3 regions of the Streptomyces sp. NPDC005898 genome follow, and region 1 is predicted to be linked to each of the others. Evidence: riboswitches for the same ligand, from Rfam matches in the RefSeq annotation. Region 1 holds a riboswitch; each other region holds the start of a gene.
What was found. A riboswitch is a leader RNA that binds a small molecule or an ion and turns the genes downstream of it on or off. The one in region 1 is predicted to bind thiamine pyrophosphate.

Region 1 (6,838 bases):
TCCCCTTCCTCGCGACGTTCGTGGCACTGATGCTCACCGCCGACGACGGGCCGCGCCGGGTGCTGACGTTCCTGCTGCTGACCGTGGTCAGCGACACGGGCGCGTACGCCATCGGCTGGCGCTTCGGCAAGCACAAGCTGGCGCCGCGCATCAGCCCCGGCAAGACCCGCGAGGGCCTGTTCGGCGCCGTCGCGTTCGCGATGGCCGCGGGCGCGCTGTGCATGGAGTTCCTGATCGACGACGGGACCTGGTGGCAGGGGCTGCTGGTCGGCCTCGCGGTCGCGGCGAGCGCCACGCTCGGCGACCTCGGCGAGTCGATGATCAAGCGGGACCTCGGCATCAAGGACATGGGCACGCTGCTGCCGGGCCACGGCGGCATCATGGACCGCCTGGACTCCCTGCTGCCGACGGCCCCGGTCGTCTGGCTCCTGCTGGTGATCTTCGTGGGGTCTGGCTGACCGTCTGACCTGCGCGGATGTGCGTATGGGGCTCGTTGTCCACAGGGCGGCGGGCCCCTTGCCACATGTCTGCGACACTGGAAGAACCATGCCTGTACCCGGAGAACTCACCTTCGTCGCGCCCCGCGGAGCCAAGAAGCCGCCGCGGCACCTCGCCGACCTCACGCCCGCCGAGCGCAAAGAAGCCGTCGCCGCCATCGGCGAGAAGCCGTTCCGCGCCAAGCAGCTCTCGCAGCACTACTTCGCGCGCTACGCCCACGACCCGGCCGAGTGGACCGACATCCCCGCCGGCGCGCGCGACAAGCTCCGGGAAGCGCTGCTGCCCGACCTGATGTCCGTGGTGCGGCACATCAGCTGCGACGACGACACCACGCGCAAGACGCTGTGGCGCCTCTTCGACGGCACGCTGGTCGAGTCGGTGCTCATGCGCTACCCCGACCGGGTGACCATGTGCATCAGCTCCCAGGCCGGGTGCGGCATGAACTGCCCGTTCTGCGCCACCGGCCAGGCCGGCCTCGACCGGAACCTGTCGACGGGCGAGATCGTGCACCAGATCGTGGACGGCATGCGCGCCCTGCGGGACGGCGAGATCCCCGGCGGGCCCGCGCGGCTGTCCAACATCGTCTTCATGGGCATGGGCGAGCCACTGGCCAACTACAACCGCGTGACGGGCGCCATCCGCCGCCTCACCGACCCCGAGCCCGACGGGCTCGGCCTCTCGCAGCGCGGCATCACGGTGTCGACGGTGGGGCTCGTGCCCGCCATCCACCGGTTCTCCGACGAGGGCTTCAAGTGCCGCCTCGCCATCTCGCTGCACGCCCCGGACGACGACCTGCGCGACACGCTCGTCCCCGTCAACACGCGGTGGAAGGTGCGGGAGGTGCTCGACGCGGGCTGGGAGTACGCCGCCAAGTCCGGCCGCCGCCTGTCCATCGAGTACGCGCTGATCCGCGACATCAACGACCAGGGGTGGCGCGGTGACCGGCTCGGCCGGCTGCTCAAGGGCAAGCCGGTCCACGTGAACCTCATCCCGCTGAACCCCACGCCGGGCTCGAAGTGGACGGCCTCGCGGCCCGAGGACGAGAAGGCGTTCGTGGAGGCCATCGCGGCCCACGGGGTGCCGGTGACCATCCGGGACACCCGCGGCCAGGAGATCGACGGGGCGTGCGGCCAGCTCGCCGCGGCCGAGAGGTAGTCTGACGGGCGTACGCCTCGCACACACGGTCGCGTACGGTCGTCATCACATCTGCATATTCCGACAGGGGAGCGCCACAGCGCTGAGAGTGCGGCACCTTGGACAGGTGGGCCGCAGACCCTCTGAACCTCGCCCAGGTCATTCTGGGTAGGAAGTTCGGGCACGACTCAAGCTGTTGCGCCCTGCCCGTGTGCCCCTGGGCCCGCGGGCAGGGCCGCGTCTCTTCCTGGACACCCAGGAGGACATCCAAGTGAGCACCAAGAAGATCACGTCCGTCGCCGTCGCGGTGGGCCTCGGGCTCGGCGCCCTCTCGGCCTGCGGCTCCGGGGACGGCTCCGACGAGGCCGACTCCAAGACCGTCACCCTCGTCAGCCACGACTCCTTCAACGTCTCCAAGGACGTACTGAAGGACTTCGAGAAGCGCTCCGGGTACCGGGTCAAGGTCCTCAAGGACGGCGACGCGGGCGCCGCCGTGAACAAGGCGATCCTCTCCAAGGACAACCCGCAGGGCGACGTCTTCTTCGGCGTCGACAACACCCTTCTGTCGCGGGCGCTCGACCACGGCCTCTTCCAGTCGTACGAGGCCAAGGGCTCGGGCGCGATCAGGCCGGAGTTCCGGGTCGACGAGGCCGAGCACCGGGTCACGCCCGTCGACAGCGGCGACATCTGCGTGAACTACGACAAGAAGTACTTCGCCGACAAGAAGCTGGCGCCGCCGAAGTCCTTCGCGGACCTGACCAGGCCCGCCTACAAGGACCTGCTGGTCACCGAGAACGCCTCGACCTCCTCGCCCGGCCTCGGCTTCCTGCTCGGCACCGCCGCCGAGTACGGCGACGACGGCTGGCAAGGCTACTGGAAGAAGCTCAAGGCCAACGGCGTCAAGGTCGTCGACGGCTGGGAGCAGGCCTACAACGAGGAGTTCTCCGGCTCCGCCGGCGGCAGGAAGGCGGGCGGCGAGCGGCCGCTCGTCGTCTCCTACGCCTCCTCGCCGCCCGTCGAGGTGCTCTACGGCAAGCCGCGGCCGAAGCACGCCCCGACCGGCGTCGCGACCGGCACGTGCTTCCGCCAGGTCGAGTACGCGGGCCTGCTCGCCAATGCCGGGAACACCAAGGGCGGCAAGGCGCTCCTGGACTTCCTCGTGGGCAAGGAGTTCCAGGAGGACATGCCGCTGAACATGTTCGTCAACCCGGTGCGCGAGGGCACGAAGCTGCCCGAGCTGTTCACCGAGCACGGCGCGCGCGTCGACAAGCCCGCGACCATGGATCCGAAGAAGATCGCCGACAACCGCGAGCCGTGGATCAAGTCGTGGACCTCGCTCGTACTGAAGTGACGAAGTCCCGCTCCCGGGCCTCCCGGGCGGGCCTCGGCCGGGGGAGCGCGACGCGGCTCGGTCTGCTGGCCGTGCCCGTCGCGTTCTTCGCGCTCTTCTTCGCCTATCCGGTCACCGCGATCGTCGCGCGCGGCCTGCGCGTCGACGGCGCCTGGCGCCTCGGGCGGATCGCGGACGTGCTGGGACAGTCCGACGTCCGGCACGTGCTGTGGTTCACCACCTGGCAGGCGCTCGCGTCGACCGCGCTCACGCTGCTGATCGCGCTCCCCGGCGCGTACGTCTTCGCGCGCTTCGACTTCCCGGGCAAGCGGACGCTGCGGGCCGTCGTGACGGTGCCGTTCGTGCTGCCGACGGTCGTCGTCGGCACCGCCTTCCTCGCGCTGATCGGGCGCGGCGGGCTCTTCGACGAGCTGTGGGGCGTACGCCTGGACACCACCGTGTGGGCGATCCTGCTCGCCCACGTGTTCTTCAACTACGCGGTCGTCGTCCGCACGGTCGGCGGGCTCTGGTCGCAGCTCGATCCGCGCCAGGAGGAGGCCGCGCGGATGCTCGGCGCCTCGCGCTGGACGGCCTGGCGGACCGTGACACTGCCCGCGCTCGGCCCGGCGGTGGCCGCCGCCGCGCTGATGGTTTTCCTCTTCACCTTCACCTCCTTCGGCGTCGTGCAGATCCTCGGCGGACCCGCGTACTCCACGCTCGAAGTGGAGATCTACCGCCAGACCGCCCAGCTCCTCGACCTGCCGACGGCCGCCGTCCTGACCCTCGTGCAGTTCGCCGCGGTCGGGCTGATCCTGGCGGTCCACGCGTGGACGGCACGGCGGCGCGAGAGCGTGCTGAAGCTGGTCGACGCCTCGGCCGCCGCGCGCCGCCCGCGCGGCGCCGGCCAGTGGACGCTGCTCGCCTCGGTCATGGCGACGATCGCCCTGCTGATCCTGCTGCCGCTCGGCGTGCTCGTCCAGCGGTCCTTCGACGGACCCGACGGCTTCGGCGTGACGTACTACGCGGAGCTGACCTCGGCGGAGGGCGGCGCCTTCCTCGTGCCGCCGATCGAGGCGATCTGGAACTCCCTCCAGTACGCGATCGTGGCCACCGCCATCGCGGTCGTCGTCGGCGGGCTCGCCGCGGCCGCGCTCACCCGGCGCGCGGGCCGCCTCGTACGCGGCTTCGACGCGCTGCTCATGCTGCCGCTCGGGGTGTCGGCGGTGACCGTCGGCTTCGGGTTCCTGATCACGCTGGACGAGCCGCCGCTCGATCTGCGGGCCACCTGGATCCTGGTGCCGCTCGCCCAGGCCCTGGTCGGCGTGCCCTTCGTCGTGCGCACCATGCTGCCCGTCCTGCGCGCGGTCGACGGGCGGCTGCGCGAGGCGGCGGCCGTCCTCGGGGCCTCGCCGCTGCGGGCCTGGCGGGAGGTGGACCTGCCGATGGTGCGGCGGGCGCTGCTGATCGCCGCCGGGTTCGCGTTCGCCGTCTCGCTCGGCGAGTTCGGGGCGACCGTGTTCATCGCGCGGCCCGACAACCCGACGCTGCCGGTCGCCGTGGCCCGGCTGCTCGGCCGCGCCGGTGACCTCAACTACGGGCAGGCGATGGCCCTGTCGACCCTTTTGATGGTGGTGTGCGCGGTGTCCCTGCTGCTCCTGGAACGCCTGCGGGCCGACCGTACCTCCGGAGAGTTCTGATGACCCTGCTGAGACTTGCCGGGGCGAGTGTCCGCTTCGGGGCGCGGGCCGCGCTCGACGCCGTGGACCTTGAGGTCGCCGAGCACGAGATCGTCTGTGTGCTCGGGCCGAGCGGCAGCGGCAAGTCGACGCTGCTGCGGGTGGTGGCGGGGCTCCAGGCGCTCGACGCCGGGCGGGTCGAGCTGGCCGGCCGCGACCAGCGCGGGGTGCCGGCACACAAGCGGGGCGTCGGCCTCATGTTCCAGGACCACCAGCTCTTCCCGCAGCGCGACGTGGCGGGCAATGTCGCCTTCGGGCTGCGGATGCGCGGCGCCTCGCGCTCCGAACAGGCCGACCGGGTCGCCGAGTTGCTCGAACTCGTCGGGCTGCCGAAGGCGCAGCGGCGCGCGGTCGCCTCGCTCTCCGGCGGCGAGCAGCAGCGGGTCGCGCTCGCGCGCGCCCTGGCCCCCCGGCCCCGGCTGCTGATGCTGGACGAGCCGCTGGGCCAGCTCGACCGGTCGCTGCGGGAGCGGCTGGTGGTGGAACTGCGCGACCTCTTCGGCGAGTTGGGTACGACCGTGCTCGCCGTCACGCACGACCAGGGCGAGGCGTTCGCGCTCGCCGACCGGGTCCTCGTCATGCGGGACGGGCGGATCGCGCAGTCCGGTACGCCCCTTGAGGTCTGGCGGCGTCCGGCGGACGAGTTCGTCGCCCGCTTCCTGGGCTTCGACAACATCGTGGACGCGACGGTCACCGGTGGGACGGCCGCGACGGTTTGGGGAGCCGTTCCCGTGCCGCCGGGCACCCCGGCAGGAAGGCACAGGATCCTGGTGCGCCCGGCCGGTGTGCGGCTGCTCGCCCCGGACGAGGGGCTGCCGTGCGAGGTGACGGCCCGTACGTTCCGCGGCACCCACGTCGCCCTGCGCCTCCAGCCGAAGGAGGGGCCGAGCCTGGAGGCGGCGTGCGCGCTGCGCCGGGCGCCCGAGGTCGGCGAGGTCGTCGGGGCGGGCTTCGACGCCGGGGACGTCGTCGTCCTCGGGGAGGCGGACGCGGTGCCGGAGGCGGGCTCGGCGCGGCGGCAGGGCGCGACGCCGGAAATTGCAGTGTCCCCGGTGCGTAAATCACCCTAGTGTTCGATCATGACCACTCTGAGCCATGACCGCTACTGCGCCGAAGTCACCACCCAGCTCGACCTCTTGCGAGCCACACTGAAGGGCGCGGACCTCGCCGCCACCGTACCGACGTGCCCCGACTGGACGCTGGCGCAGCTCGCCCGGCACACGGGCGAGGCGGTGCGCTGGAGCGAGCGGCTGGTCGCGACGCGCGCGCGGCAGAACATCCCGGCCGGGGAGATCCCGCACGCCGCGGGGCCCGAGGGCGACGACCCGGCCGCCCTGGACGCCTGGCTGGCCGAGACCGCCGCGCTCGGCACCCAAACCTTCCGCGAGGCGGGTGCCGGCGCCGAAGTGTGGACGTGGGCCGACGACCACACCGCCGGATTCTGGGCGCGGCGCATGACGCACGAGCTGGCGATCCACCGCGCGGACGCGGCGATCACCGTCGGGGTCGCCTACGAGATCGCCCCGGAGGTCGCCGCCGACGCGATCGACGAGTGGCTGGACCTCCTGCGGTTCATCCAGCTCAACATGCCCGGGGGCAGTGCGGCGGAGCTGCGGGGCGCCGGACGCTCCCTGCGTCTGCACGCGACCGACGCGCCGCCCGGCCTGGACGCCGAGTGGCTCGTCGAGTTGGGCGAGGACGGCTTCACCTGGCGGCGCGGCCACGCCGAGGCGGACGTCACACTGCGCGGCCCGCTCACCGAGGTGCTGCTGGCCTTCTACCGGCGGCGGCCGCTGGACGCCGGACGCGTGGAGGTGCTGGGGGAGCGGGAGCTGCTGGACTTCTGGCTGGAGCGGGCCACCTTCGGCTGACGGACCCGGGCCCGGCGCCGCGAGACCGGGGCGGGTCCCTCGCGCCCGCGGGCCGCGCGCTCCCGGGGCGGTCCTACGAGGTGCTCGCGGGGCCCTGGGAGGCGTGACCCGCGCCCGACAGGAGCGAGTCGAGCGCGGCCGGGGCGTCCTCCACCCGGTCCACCAGCGCGATCCGGGACGCCATGGACCTGCCGTCCGCCAGGGACCGGAGCAGCGGCCAGACCGGCAGGTGGTCCGTCCAGTGCGCGCGGTCGACCAGGACCATCGGG
Region 2 (6,838 bases), on a different contig from region 1:
CCCTTGACGACCTTGTCGCCGTCGATGAAGGCGGCCGGCACCTGGAGCGTGCGGTTCTCACCACGGCGTACGGCGATCAGCTGGCCTTCCTTGACCAGCTGGCGTACGCGCGTCACCTCGACGTCGAGCATTTCGGCGATGTCGGGGAGGTGGAGCCAGGCGGGGACGAGCGCGTCGGTCTTTGAGTCAATCTCGGTCACCGCCCCAGCGTATCTCTGGCCGGGGGCCCGGGCGTGCCTGGCTCTCCCCGGTGGCGTCCCGCAGCCCCGCCTTCTTCCTGAAGCGCCGCCTTCTTCCTACAGTGCCGCCTTCTTCAGCGGCACCGACGGGTCGGCCGCCAGGACCGGGTCCAGGTGGGTGCCCGCCTCGATCAGCTTGCGGCCCTGGGCCAGGTCCCTGGGGCGACCCACCGCGAGGACCGCCGCAAGGGCGCCGCTCCTGAGCCAGCACACCGACCAGGCCACCCCCGTCGGGTCGCCGCGCCACACCAGCTCGTCGGTCGCCGTGTGGTGGCCCGCGTACTGCACGAAACGGCCGAACTGCTCCGACCAGAAGTAGGGCACCGGGTCGTACGCCGTCGGGGTGTCGCCGATGATGTCGGCCGCCACGGCGCGCGGGCCCTGGAGGGCGTTGTCCCAGTGGTGGACGAGCAGGCGCTCGCCGTACCTGGCGGAGGGGAAGGAGGCGCAGTCGCCGACCGCGTACACGTCGGGCGCCGAGGCGCGCAGGTGGTCGTCGGCCACGACCTCCCGGTGGGCGCCCAGCTCGATGCCGGAGCCGGCCAGCCAGCCCGTCGCGGGGCGCGCACCGATGCCGACGACGACGGCGCCGGCGGGCAGCCGGGTCCCGTCGGAGAGGAGCACCGCGCCGGGCTCGACGCGCTCCACGCGCGCGTGGGTGCGCAGAGCGGCTCCGGAGTCCGCGTACCAGCCCGCCATGCGGGCGGCGACCTCTTCCGGCAGCGCTCCGGCCAGCGGCCGCCCCGCGGCCTCGACCACGGTGACGGCGCAGCCCGCCTCGCGCGCGGCCGTCGCGAACTCCGCGCCGATCCAGCCGGCCCCCACGACCACGATGTCGTGCTGCGCGGCGAGGACCGGCCGCAGCCGCTCGGCGTCGTCCAGGGTGCGCAGCAGGTGGACGCCGGGGACGCCTTCGGTGCCCGGCAGCCGGATCGGTTCGGCGCCCGTGGCGAGGACCAGGACGTCGTAGCCGACCGGTCCTTCGGCGGTGTCCAGCACGTGGTCGGCGGGGCGCACCCCGGTGACCTCGCGGCCCAGGGTGAGGTCGATGCCGAGGGCCTCGAAGTCGATGTCGAACGCGGAGCCCTCCGCCTTGCCGAGCAGCACCGCCTTGGACAGCGGCGGCCTGTCGTAGGGCTGGTGCGGCTCCGCCCCGATGAGGGTGACCGTGCCGGCGAAACCCTGCTCGCGCAGGGCCACGGCGGTCTGCACCCCGGCCATTCCGGCGCCGACGATGACGACGCGCCGCCCGGCCTGCCCCTGCTGCCCGCTCTGCCTCTGCTGCTCGCTCACCCGATCACTGTAGGGCGGCGGGCGGGGCTGTCCTCAGAGGCCGGTAAGGAGATCTCTGACACAACGTCACCGTCCATGCCCGGACAGCTCCCCTACTGCCTCACCGGGCGACGGGCTAGGGTGGTCGGCGCAGAGCACTCGCGGGAGCCCGGACGCACCGGGCTGAGAGGGAGGCTGGACGGCCTCCGACCGTACGAACCTGATCCGGGTCATGCCGGCGAAGGGAGGGGCTGGACGCCCATGCAGCCACGTACATCGGCACACGCGCCGCCGGCGCGATCCACGGGCCCGACGGACGTCCTCGTCGTGGGGGGCGGCATCATCGGCCTGGTCACGGCCTGGCGGGCCGCGCAGCGCGGCCTCTCGGTCGCCGTCGTGGACCCCGAACCGGGCGGCGGCGCCGCGCGGGTCGCGGCCGGCATGCTGGCCGCCGTCACCGAACTGCACCACGGCGAGCAGACCCTGCTGGGGCTCAACCTCGCCTCCGCGCGCCGCTATCCGGACTTCGTCGCCGAACTGACCGAGGCGAGCGGCCGCGACGTCGGCCATCGCGCGTGCGGCACGCTCGCGGTCGCGCTCGACGCCGACGACCGGGCCCATCTGCGCGAGCTGCACGCCCTCCAGAGCCGTTCCGGCCTGGATTCGGAGTGGCTGAGCGGCCGCGAGTGCCGCCGCTTGGAGCCGATGCTGGCCCCGGGCGTGCGGGGCGGGCTGCGCGTCGACGGCGACCACCAGGTCGACCCGCGCCGGCTCGCGGCGGCGCTCCTGGTGGCCTGCGAGCGGGCGGGCGTCGCCCTGCACCGCGCGTGGGCCGAGCGGCTGTCGGTCGCGGGCGAGCGGGCCCGGGGAGTGCTCCTCGGGGACGGCACCGAGCTGCACGCGGGGCAGGTGGTGCTGGCGGCGGGCAGTCTCAGCGGGCGCCTGGCGGGCGTGCCGGACGACGTGCTGCCGCCCGTGCGGCCGGTGAAGGGGCAGGTGCTGCGGCTGAGTGTGCCGAAGCCGTACGCGCCGTTCCTGAGCCGCACCGTGCGCGCGGTCGTGCGCGGCAGCCACCTCTACCTCGTGCCGCGCGAGAACGGCGAGCTGGTCGTCGGCGCCACCAGCGAGGAACTGGGCTGGGACACCACGGTCACGGCGGGCGGCGTCTACGAACTCCTGCGGGACGCCCACGAACTCGTGCCCGGCATCACGGAGCTGCCGCTGACCGAGACCCGCGCAGGCCTGCGCCCGGCCTCCCCCGACAACGCGCCGCTGCTCGGCCCGACCCGGCTGCCCGGCCTGCTGCTGGCCACCGGGCACTACCGCAACGGCGTGCTGCTGACGCCCGTGACGGGCGACGTCATGGCGCACGCCCTGACCACCGGGGAACTGCCCGACGAGGCGCGCCCGTTCACCCCGCGGCGCTTCACCGGGCCCTCCCCCGTCCCCCCTACGCAGTCGTTCACGGAGCAACCCGCATGAGTACGAACATTTCCGTCTCCGTCAATGGGGAGGCGCGCGAAGTGGCCCCGGGCACCACGCTCGACGTCCTCGTCGCCACGCTCACCGCGGCGCCCTCCGGTGTCGCCGCCGCCCTCAACGAGACCGTCGTCCCGCGCGCGCGGTGGACCGGCACGGCACTCGTCGCCGGCGACCGCGTCGAAGTGCTCACCGCCGTCCAGGGAGGCTGATCCGACCATGGCAGACGACCCTTTCGTCCTCGGCGGGCTCACCCTCTCCTCGCGCCTGATCATGGGTACGGGCGGGGCGCCCAGCCTCGACGTCCTGGAACGGTCCCTGGTCGCGTCCGGCACCGAGCTGACCACCGTCGCGATGCGCCGCCTCGACCCGGGCGTGCAGGGCTCGGTGCTCTCCGTGCTCGACCGGCTCGGCATCCGCGTCCTGCCGAACACGGCGGGCTGCTACACCGCCGGTGAGGCCGTCCTGACCGCCCGCCTCGCGCGCGAGGCGCTCGGCACGGACCTGGTGAAGCTGGAGGTCATCGCGGACGAGCGGACGCTGCTGCCCGACCCGATCGAGCTGCTGGACGCCGCCGAGATTCTGGTCGACGACGGTTTCACGGTCCTGCCGTACACGAACGACGACCCGGTGCTCGCCCGCAAGCTCCAGGACGTGGGCTGCGCGGCGATCATGCCGCTCGGCTCGCCCATCGGCTCGGGGCTCGGCATCCGCAATCCGCACAACTTCCAGCTGATCGTGGAGCACGCGCGCGTGCCGGTGATCCTGGACGCGGGCGCGGGCACGGCGTCCGACGCCACGCTCGCGATGGAGCTGGGGTGCGCGGGCGTGATGCTCGCCTCGGCGGTGACGCGGGCGCAGGAGCCGGTCCTGATGGCGGAGGCCATGCGGCACGGCGTCGAGGCGGGGCGCCTCGCCCACCGGGCCGGGCGGATTCCCCGGCGGCACTTCGCGGAGGCGTCCTCTCCCGCGGAGGGCATGGCCAGGCTCGATCCGGAGCGGCCGGCGTTCGGGACGCCCTGAGAAGGGCGGGGCTCTGGGCGCTCACGGCTGCCCGCCGGGGGCCCGGCGCCCGTCACAGCTCGGCTGCAGTCCGGCCGCGGGCAGGACCGGCCGGGACGAGGTGTCGGTGGCGGCTCGTAGACTCCCCTGCGTGGACACGACCCTTCAGGACCCCCTCGTCGGGCAGCTGCTCGACAGCCGTTACCGGATCGAGGGGCGCATCGCGGTGGGCGGGATGGCCACGGTCTACCGGGCCGTGGACACCCGCCTCGACCGCGTGCTCGCGCTCAAGGTGATGCACCCCGCGCTGGCGGCCGACGCCTCCTTCGTGGACCGTTTCATCCGCGAGGCCAAATCGGTCGCCCGCCTCTCGCATCCGAACGTGGTGGGCGTCTTCGACCAGGGCACCGACGGGTCGTACGTCTATCTGGCGATGGAGTACATCGCGGGCTGCACCCTGCGCGACGTCCTGCGCGAGCGCGGCGCGCTCCAGCCGCGGGCCGCGCTCGACATCCTGGAGCCGGTCCTCGCCGCCCTCGGCGCCGCGCACCGCGCCGGGTTCGTGCACCGCGACATGAAGCCGGAGAACGTCCTGATAGGGGACGACGGCCGGGTCAAGGTCGCCGACTTCGGGCTCGTCCGCGCGGTGGACACCGTCACGAACACCACGGGCACCGTCCTTGGCACCGTCTCCTACCTCGCCCCCGAGCAGATCGAGCACGGCACGTCCGACACGCGTGTGGACGTGTACGCGTGCGGCGTCGTGCTCTACGAGATGCTGACCGGCGCCAAGCCGCACTCCGGGGACTCCCCCGCCCAGGTGCTCTACCAGCACCTCAACGAGGACGTGCCGCCCCCGTCGGCGGCCGTGCCCGGGCTCGCCCCCGAACTCGACGGGCTGGTGGCCCACGCCACGGCCCGCACCCCCGACGCCCGCCCGTACGACGCGGTGGCGCTCCTCGCCCGGCTCCGGGAGGCCCGGGCCGCCCTGAGCGAGGAGCAGCTCGACGCGGTGCCGCCGCAGGCGCACACGACGGAGCACGACAACGCCGAGGACCGCACCAGCGTCATCCCGCGCGCGGCCCGCTCCGGCCGGCCGCCGCTGCCCGCCGAGGGCGGCGCCGGGCAGGACCCGCTGAACCGCACGAGTGTCCTGCCGACCCCGCCGGCCGCGCCCGCCGCGCCCGTCCGGCCGGGGCGCCGCCGCCTCGATCCGCGCCGCCGCACGCTGGCGGTGGTCGCCGCGGTGCTGCTGGCCCTCGGTCTGGGCGCCGGGGTCTGGTACATCAACTCCGGGCAGTTCACGGAGGTCCCACCGGTCCTGGCGAAGACCGAGGCGCAGGCCAGGAAGCGTCTGGCGGACGCCGGTCTGGAGGTGAAGGAGGTCAAGCGCGCCTACAGCGACACGGACAAGCGCGGCACGGTCATGGACAGCGACCCCGAGGCGGGCGACCGCATCCGGCAGAACGACCAGGTGACGCTGACCGTCTCGCGCGGCCCGGAGAAGGTGAAGGTGCCGGACGTCAAGGACATCCCGCTGGCCAGGGCGAAGCAGGAGCTGAAGAACTCCGGTCTCGCCCCCGGCATGGTCACCAAGGGCTTCAGCGACAGCGTCGAGAAGGGCTCCGTGATCAGCACGGACCCGAGGGCGGGCTTCACCCGCAAGGCGGACTCGGCCGTCGCCCTGGTGGTCAGCAAGGGCCGCGCGGTCCAGGTGCCCGACGTGACGGGTGACTCCGAGGCCGACGCCACCTCGGAGCTGGAGGACGCCGGGCTCAAGGTGAAGATCGATCCGAACCGGAAGCACTCCGACGAGGACAAGGGCGCCGTCGTCGAGCAGTCCCCCGGGGCGGACAGGCAGCTCGCCGAGGGCGACACCGTCACGCTGGTCCTCTCCAAGGGCCCGCCGATGGTCGAGGTCCCGGATGTGACCGGGATGAGCGTGGACGACGCCGTGGACGCGCTGGAGGACGCGGGCTTCGACGTGGACAAGGACCGCGGTCTGCTCGGCCTCTTCGGGGACACGGTCAAGAAGCAGTCGGTGGACGGCGGCGACAAGGCCCCCAAGGGGTCCACGATCACCATCGAGATCCGCTGAGGTCATCGAACTCTCCTGACCGCACCCGCGAGGCCGCCGACGGCCCGTCGCTCTCCTCAGGGACGGGTGGATGTTCCGTCGGGGGCCATGACCAATCCCACCCCCGGTGCTGTCCGCGTGCCCCCGCGTGCGTGCCACCCTTGACAGGGTGAGCAGCGACAACACCCTCCTGACGGCGTCCCGCGGCGCCGCGTCCCGCAACCCCGTCGGCGGCCATGTGCCCGTGGCCGGCGGCCTGGCCTCCGTGGGGCTTTCCTACGCCCGGGACATCGGCGCCGAGGCCGTCCAGGTCTTCGTGGCCAATCCGCGCGGCTGGGCGACTCCGCCGGGGAACCCGAAGCAGGACGAGGCGTTCCGCGCGGCCTGCGCCGCCGAGAACATCCCGGCGTACGTCCACGCGCCCTACCTCATCAACTTCGGCTCGCACACCGGGGCGACCGCCGAGAAGTCCGTGGACTCCCTGCGCCACTCGCTGCGCCGGGGCCGCGAGATCGGCGCGCTCGGCGTCGTCGTGCACACCGGTTCCGCGACCGGCGGACGGGAGCGCGGGGTGGCCCTGAAGCAGATGCGGGAGCTGGTGCTGCCCCTGCTGGACGAGCTGACGCACGACGACGACCCGTACCTGCTCCTGGAGTCGACCGCCGGCCAGGGCGCCTCGCTCTGCTCCCGCACCTGGGACTTCGGGCCGTACTTCGAGGCGCTGGACGCCCACCCGAGGCTGGGCGTGTGCCTGGACACCTGCCACATC
Region 3 (6,838 bases), on a different contig from region 1:
CCGGTCGTGGAGCGCCAGGAGTACGCGCTCGGGACGGTCTGTGCCGCCGTTCCGATCCTGGCGGGGAACACGGCGGCGACCCTGGCCATCTCCGTGCCCGCCACCCAGGCGGCCCGTCTGATGCCCGCCGCGGAGAGATTGCAGCGGGAGATCGGGAAGCTGCTAGGGACACTCGCCTTCTCTATCAGCATCTGAAAACTCACTCCTTGTGATCAGGTGTGTACGTTCAGCAAGATGCCAGGAGCGTCAGGAAGTGGGTTCCTGGCCACTCGAGGGCTATGTGACGGGGTAGAGCGCAATGGACGAGTCGGTTCAGGCAGAAGTCATGATGAGCTTCCTTGTTTCCGAGGAGCTGTCGTTTCGTATCCCCGTGGAGTTGCGCTATGAGACCGAAGATCCTTATGCCGTGCGGCTGACCTTCCACCTGCCCGGCGACGCCCCGGTGACCTGGGCCTTCGGGCGGGAGCTGCTGATCGACGGGGTGGTCAAGCCGTGCGGGGTGGGGGACGTGCGCATCGAACCCACCGATCCCGAGACGCTGGACGAGGCCCTGATCAGGCTTCAGGTCGGCGAGGACCAGGCGCTGTTCCGGGTGGGGATCCCACCGCTGCTCGCCTTCCTGGACCGCACGGACAAGCTGGTGCCGATCGGGCAGGAGCGAGCCCTCGCCGACTTCGAGGCGCACCTCGACGAGGCGCTCGACCGGATCCTGGCGGAGGAGCAGAACGCGGGCTGACCGCCGGCGGCCAACGGGCTAACAAGCCAACGGGTCGATACGCATGGCAGATTGGTGCATTTGCCGGCGTCAGGCCTTGCGGCGGCGTCCCTTTCCGCCTCGGGAGGAGCGTGGGGCCGGCGTACCGGTGGCCGGGGCCGGGATGAGGGGGCCGGACGAGCGGTCGGCGGAGACGACCAGGGCGGCCAGCGCGGTCGTCACCGGCACCGAGGCGACCAGGCCGATGGAGCCGATCAGGGTGCGCACGATCTCCTCGGCGACCAACTCGCTGTTGGCGACCGTGCCCACGCTGGACTGCGCGATCGAGAAGAGCAGCAGCAGGGGAAGCGCGGCACCCGCGTAGGCGAGGACGAGGGTGTTGACGACGGACGCGATGTGGTCGCGGCCGATACGGATGCCCGCGCGGTAGAGGCCGCGCCAGCCCATGGCCGGGTTGGCCTGGTGCAGTTCCCAGACCGCCGAGGTCTGGGTGACCGTCACGTCGTCGAGGACGCCGAGGGAGCCGATGATGACGCCCGCGAGCAGCAGGCCGCTCATGTCGATGGACGGGTAGAGGCCGTGGATGAGACCGGTGTTGTCGTCCGTGTTGCCGGTCAGCGCGGCCCAGCCGATGAACAGGGAGCCCAACAGGCCGATCAGGAGGAGCGAGATGAGCGTACCGAGCACCGCGACGGACGTACGGGCCGTGAGCCCGTGGCAGAGATAGAGCGCGACCAGCATGATGGCGCTCGCCCCGATCACGGCCACGACCAGCGGGTTCGAGCCCTGGAGGATGGCCGGCAGGATGAAGAAGGTGAGGACCAGGAAGCTGACGGCGAGTGCGACCAGGGCCATCGCGCCGCGCAACCGGCCGACCACGACGACCGCCAGCGCGAAGATGCCGGCGAGCAGCGCCATGGGCATCTTGCGGTTCACATCGGTGACCGAGTACTGGAGCCCCTCGGGCGCCTTGGGCTCGTAGGCGACCACCACCTCTTGGCCCTGGTGCAGTTGGCGGGCCGAGTCCGGCTGGATGATCTCGGTGAACGTGCGGCCCTTGTCCTTGCCGGCGGAGACCTCGATCAGCGCCTTCTTGCAGGTGCCGCTCGCACGGGACTGGGCGGACTGGCCCTCGGCGGTGGAGGTGTCGCCGTTGGGCGGGGTCTGCGAGGGGTTGAGGTCCTTGCAGGGCAGCTCCCGCACCTTGGTGACCTTCGCCGACTGCGTCTGCCGGTCGAAGCCGACTCCCGTCCGCTCGTGCGAGGGCGTACCACCCGGCCAGAGCACGACGAGCCCGACGACGACCGCGGCGGCGAAGGGAATCAGCACCGCGGCGATGACCTTGCGCAGATGCTGGGAGACGGGCGCGGCCGGGCCGTGGCTGTGCGAGTGCCCGCCGTGCCCGTGCCCGCCGCCGTGCCCATGCCCTCCGTGCCCGCCGCCGTGCCCGTGCCCGCCGTCGTGCCCGCCGTGCCCCTTGCCCGGCTCGCCGCCCTGCACGTGCCCGGGTGTGGGCGCGGGTCCGGGCACCGGTTCGCGCCCAAGGGCGTGCCCGGGCCCGTGTGCCGACCCGTGACCTTGGCCGCGTGCGTGCCCGGGGCCGGGGCCGGGGTCCGGCGGGCCCGAGTGGGGCGGTCGGGAGTGGGGAGGCGGCGGCGGGGGTGTGGTGGTCACGGCCCGATCATCGCAAGAACGGAGGGGGCCCTCTGTTCAGCGCGGCCGACATGACGCTAGCGTGGAGCCACCTTTGCAATCGCGGGAGCTCGGAGCACCGGGCTGAGAGGGCGCTGACCTCCGTACGAAGCGGCACGAGATGTGCACGAGCCGTACGGGATCCGCTGCGTCGACCGCCGAACCTGTTACCGGGTAATGCCGGCGTAGGGAGTAGGTCTCATGACCACATCGGACGCACGCACGCCTGCCTCGACGCGGGACCAGAGTCAGGACCAGGCCCAGGACAAGGGCCAGGACCAGGTCTGGAACCAGCGCGACGAGGCCGGGAAGTCCATCGGCTGGCACAAGGCGTACGTCGAGGGCTCGCGCCCCGACCTGCGGGTGCCGGTCCGCCAGGTGCACCTCACCAACGGCAAGGCCGTCACGTTGTACGACACGTCGGGGCCGTACACCGACCCGTCGGCCGAGACCGACGTCCGTCGCGGGCTGCCCCCGCTGCGGGAGAACTGGATCATCGCCCGCGGCGACACCGAGGAGTACGTGGGCCGTCCGCTCCGCCCCGAGGACGACGGCATCAAGCACACCTCGCCCCGCGGCGGGCTGCGGAACCTCGACGCGGTCTTCCCCGGCCGCCCCCGCCAGCCGCGTCGCGGCCGCCCGGGTCAGGCGGTGACGCAGCTCGCGTACGCCCGGCGCGGGGAGATCACGCCCGAGATGGAGTTCATCGGGATCCGCGAGAACATGGACCCCGAGATCGTGCGGGAGGAGGTCGCGGCGGGCCGTGCCGTGATCCCGGCCAACGTCAACCACCCGGAGATCGAGCCGATGATCATCGGCAAGAAGTTCCTGGTGAAGGTGAACGCCAACATCGGCAACTCCGCGGTCACCTCCTCCATCGAGGAGGAGGTGGACAAGATGACCTGGGCGACCCAGTGGGGCGCCGACACGGTCATGGACCTCTCCACCGGCCGCAACATCCACACCACCCGCGAGTGGGTGCTGCGCAACTCCCCCGTGCCCATCGGCACCGTGCCGCTCTACCAGGCCCTGGAGAAGGTCGACGGCAAGGCCGAGGAGCTGACCTGGGAGATCTACAAGGACACGGTCATCGAACAGGCCGAGCAGGGCGTGGACTACATGACGGTGCACGCGGGCGTGCGCCTGCCGTATGTGCCGCTGACCGCGCGCCGCAAGACCGGCATCGTCTCGCGCGGCGGTTCGATCATGGCCGCCTGGTGCCTCGCGCACCACAAGGAGAGCTTCCTCTACGAGCACTTCGAGGAGCTGTGCGAGATCCTCGCCGCGTACGACGTGACGTACTCGCTCGGCGACGGTCTGCGGCCCGGTTCCATCGCGGACGCCAATGACGAGGCGCAGTTCGCGGAGCTGCGCACGCTCGGCGAACTCAACACGATCGCCAAGCGGCACAACGTGCAGACGATGATCGAGGGCCCCGGGCACGTCCCGATGCACAAGATCAAGGAGAACATCGACCTCCAGCAGGAGATCTGCGAGGAGGCGCCGTTCTACACGCTCGGCCCGCTGACCACCGACATCGCGCCCGCCTACGACCACATCACCTCCGGCATCGGGGCCGCGATGATCGGCTGGTGGGGCACGGCCATGCTCTGCTACGTCACGCCCAAGGAGCACCTGGGACTGCCCAACCGCGACGACGTGAAGACCGGCGTCATCACGTACAAGATCGCGGCGCACGCGGCGGACCTCGCCAAGGGGCACCCGGGCGCGCAGGCCTGGGACGACGCGCTCTCGGACGCGCGCTTCGAGTTCCGCTGGGAGGATCAGTTCAATCTCGCCCTGGACCCGGTCACGGCGCGGGAGTTCCACGACGAGACGCTGCCGGCCGAGCCCGCGAAGACGGCGCACTTCTGCTCGATGTGCGGGCCGAAGTTCTGCTCGATGAAGATCTCCCAGGACATCCGCCGCCGGCACGGCGGTGACCTGGAGCAGGACGACATCGAGGCGGGCATGGAGCAGAAGTCCAAGGAGTTCGCCGCGGCGGGCAACCGGGTCTATCTGCCGATCGCCGACTGAGCGCGCCCCACGGACGGGGTGTCCGCAGAGCGCCGGATCGGCTCTGCGGACTCCCCGGCCTACTCCGGCTTGTGATCGGGCCCGCCGAAGTCCGGGCTGGAGAAGTCCGGGCTGGAGTAGCTCGGTCGTGACCCCGGCGCCCCGCCGCCGTCCGGGCTGCTGAAGCCCGGGCGGTGGTAGCCGAGTTGGGGCATGCGGCCGCCGGACCGGTCGCCGGGGACCTGTGAGGGCGTGCGGGCGGCGGGCGCCGCCCCGGGATCCGCCAGGGCCGCCCGCAGGAACGGCACGAGGCCCTGTTCCAGGAGCGCCACGCTCCAGGCCTGTCTGGCCCGGGCCACCTCCTCGTGCAGCTCGCCGTGCGGGCCCGCCTGCAGGGAGGTGGAGCCGTTGCGCAGGGCTGTCAGGAGGAGACCGACCGCGGCGATCAGGATGCCCACGGCCGTCAGCGCGCCGAACACCCATCCCGCGGTGAGCATGGTGTCCGCGAAGGCGGGCTCGGGGTTGAGCATCTTCAGGATGTAGCCGACGAGCAGGAAGATCGCGGCGGCCGCCCCCGCGAGGACGGGCGCGAGGACCGCGACGACGGCGGTCGCGCCGGCTCCCGCCGTGGCCGCCGGTTCGGTGATCTCGCCCATCGTGGTGGCGAGGCCCATGCCGCCGGAGCCGGACTCCGCGGCGCTGTGTCCGCTCCCTTCGCGGATCGAGGTGGAGGACGGTCGAGGTGCGCGCGCCTCCTCGCGAACCTTCACGTAATGCGCGTACTCGGCCGCGGCGGCGGCCGTGATCAGCGCTGTCGCGTTCAGGGCCATGGTGCGCAGTTGTTCGGTGTTGAGCCGCCGGCCCACTGCGGCGAGTTCAGGACGGTCAGGTGCGGTGCGCAGCGCCTCGTCGAGGATCCGCTCGTACTCGGGGCGGTCCTCATTGAGCAGGTGTGGAGCGCTGTTCATGTGCATCCCCCGATGCTCCGTAGGGCTAAGGCTCGCATGGCTACGAGCCGTCGGGCAGAAACGGAGGGGAGCCTGCTACGGATAAGCCGATGGTAGAGCCGTGACGGCACGCGTTGACAGGGGGTTTCCAGAATTCTCCCCCCTGGGCGACGCGGTCCGGTAAAGGGACGCCTGCCCGGGGAACGCTCAGATTCCCAGGGGGAGTTGGCAGACCAGTAGTTTTCCGGCCATGGTCACTCCGCCGTCCATGGCGATGGCCAGGCCGTCGGCGTAGACGTGCGGGCCCTCGATGACCGGGCCGCCGCCGTCCGACTCGTCCTCGGAGCCGACGTCCCCGAGGAGGTAGGGGATGGGGCTGTGACCATGGACGATGCGGGTGCCGCCGTACATGTCCAGGAGCTCGCGCACGGCCGCCGGGCCGGACTCGTCGCGGAAGGCGAAGCGCTTGGTGAACTTGCGGAAGAGGTCCCAGCACTCGTCGGCGTCGTTGCGCGTGAGGGTCTCGCGGATGGTGTCGTTCACCGCCTCGATCGAGTCGCCGTAATCCAGATAGGCGGTCGTGTCGGAGTGCACCAGGAGGTGACCGTCGGCCTCCTCCATCGCGTCCAGCCGGGCCATCCACTGCAGGTGGTGGTCCTCCAGGCGCTCCATGTCGGTCTTCTGGCCGCCGTTGAGCAGCCAGGCGGCCTGGAAGGTGGCGGTGCCCGCGCCGGAGTTGACGGGGGTGTCGCCGAAGCGCTTGGCGCCGAGCAGGAGCAGCTCGTGGTTGCCCATGAGGGCCTTGCAGTAGCCGCCGGCGGCGGCCGCCTCGGCGGACAGGCGCATCACGAGGTCGATGACGCCGATGCCGTCGGGCCCGCGGTCGGTGAAGTCGCCGAGGAACCACAGGCGCGCGTTGCCCGCCGCCCAGTTGCCCTCGGCGTCGATGAGGCCCTGTTCCTGGAGGGCCGCGAGGAGCTCGTCCAGATAGCCGTGCACGTCGCCCACGACGAACAGCGGGCCGTGCTGGTCGCCGGGCCTCGGCTGCGGGGGATCCGGCATGACCTGCACCTGGACCGTGTCACCGCGGCGGCCGATGACCGGCAGGTCGCGCTGGGTCGGGGTGTAACCGTCGTCCGGCACCTCCCCCGGAGCCGGGGCCGGTGCCGGCCCGGGGCCCGGGGGCGCGGGGCTCACCTCGGCGGGACCGGTCGTCTCATGGACGTACGCCGGTACGCGGAAGTCGCGCAGCGTCGCCGTCCGCACATCGGGTCCCTGACCGGCCCCCTGAGTCATCGACCCCTCCACCACCATTGCGCCGCATCTGCACCGAGAACGGACTGCCTGGTCGCAGCGGCCCGCGGTGTCGTCCGCCCATCATAGGAATGCGGCTCCCGCTGTGTGGTGCACCAGGGGTGGTGAATCGGTCCCTGACACCGGTTCACCGATGATTTCTCCCGAATTGGGC

Region 2: it holds a riboswitch for thiamine pyrophosphate, as region 1 does, so the genes downstream of both, thiO (glycine oxidase ThiO) here and ABZ385_RS19825 (thiamine ABC transporter substrate-binding protein) in region 1, are expected to answer to the same signal.
Region 3: it holds a riboswitch for thiamine pyrophosphate, as region 1 does, so the genes downstream of both, thiC (phosphomethylpyrimidine synthase ThiC) here and ABZ385_RS19825 (thiamine ABC transporter substrate-binding protein) in region 1, are expected to answer to the same signal.

The regions. Positions count from the first base shown of each region.
Region 1 covers NZ_JBEXWC010000014.1:36,297-43,134, reverse strand. The annotation lists gene ABZ385_RS19835 (phosphatidate cytidylyltransferase) at 1-458, shown strand, start outside; gene rlmN (23S rRNA (adenine(2503)-C(2))-methyltransferase RlmN) at 547-1,653, shown strand; TPP riboswitch at 1,709-1,825, shown strand; gene ABZ385_RS19825 (thiamine ABC transporter substrate-binding protein) at 1,904-2,983, shown strand; gene ABZ385_RS19820 (iron ABC transporter permease) at 2,959-4,659, shown strand; partial or broken gene ABZ385_RS19815 (ABC transporter ATP-binding protein) at 4,659-5,678, shown strand; gene ABZ385_RS19810 (maleylpyruvate isomerase family mycothiol-dependent enzyme) at 5,778-6,569, shown strand; gene ABZ385_RS19805 (LOG family protein) at 6,643-6,838, opposite strand, start outside.
Region 2 covers NZ_JBEXWC010000007.1:153,656-160,493, forward strand. The annotation lists gene ABZ385_RS12550 (Rv2175c family DNA-binding protein) at 1-200, opposite strand, end outside; gene ABZ385_RS12555 (FAD-dependent oxidoreductase) at 297-1,532, opposite strand; TPP riboswitch at 1,663-1,775, shown strand; gene thiO (glycine oxidase ThiO) at 1,773-2,993, shown strand; gene thiS (sulfur carrier protein ThiS) at 2,990-3,202, shown strand; gene ABZ385_RS12570 (thiazole synthase) at 3,210-4,013, shown strand; gene pknB (Stk1 family PASTA domain-containing Ser/Thr kinase) at 4,144-6,090, shown strand; gene ABZ385_RS12580 (deoxyribonuclease IV) at 6,239-6,838, shown strand, end outside.
Region 3 covers NZ_JBEXWC010000002.1:473,501-480,338, forward strand. The annotation lists gene ABZ385_RS04910 (IclR family transcriptional regulator C-terminal domain-containing protein) at 1-195, shown strand, start outside; gene ABZ385_RS04915 (SsgA family sporulation/cell division regulator) at 299-736, shown strand; gene ABZ385_RS04920 (YibE/F family protein) at 806-2,215, opposite strand; TPP riboswitch at 2,461-2,616, shown strand; gene thiC (phosphomethylpyrimidine synthase ThiC) at 2,609-4,444, shown strand; gene ABZ385_RS04930 (hypothetical protein) at 4,504-5,397, opposite strand; gene ABZ385_RS04935 (metallophosphoesterase) at 5,578-6,666, opposite strand.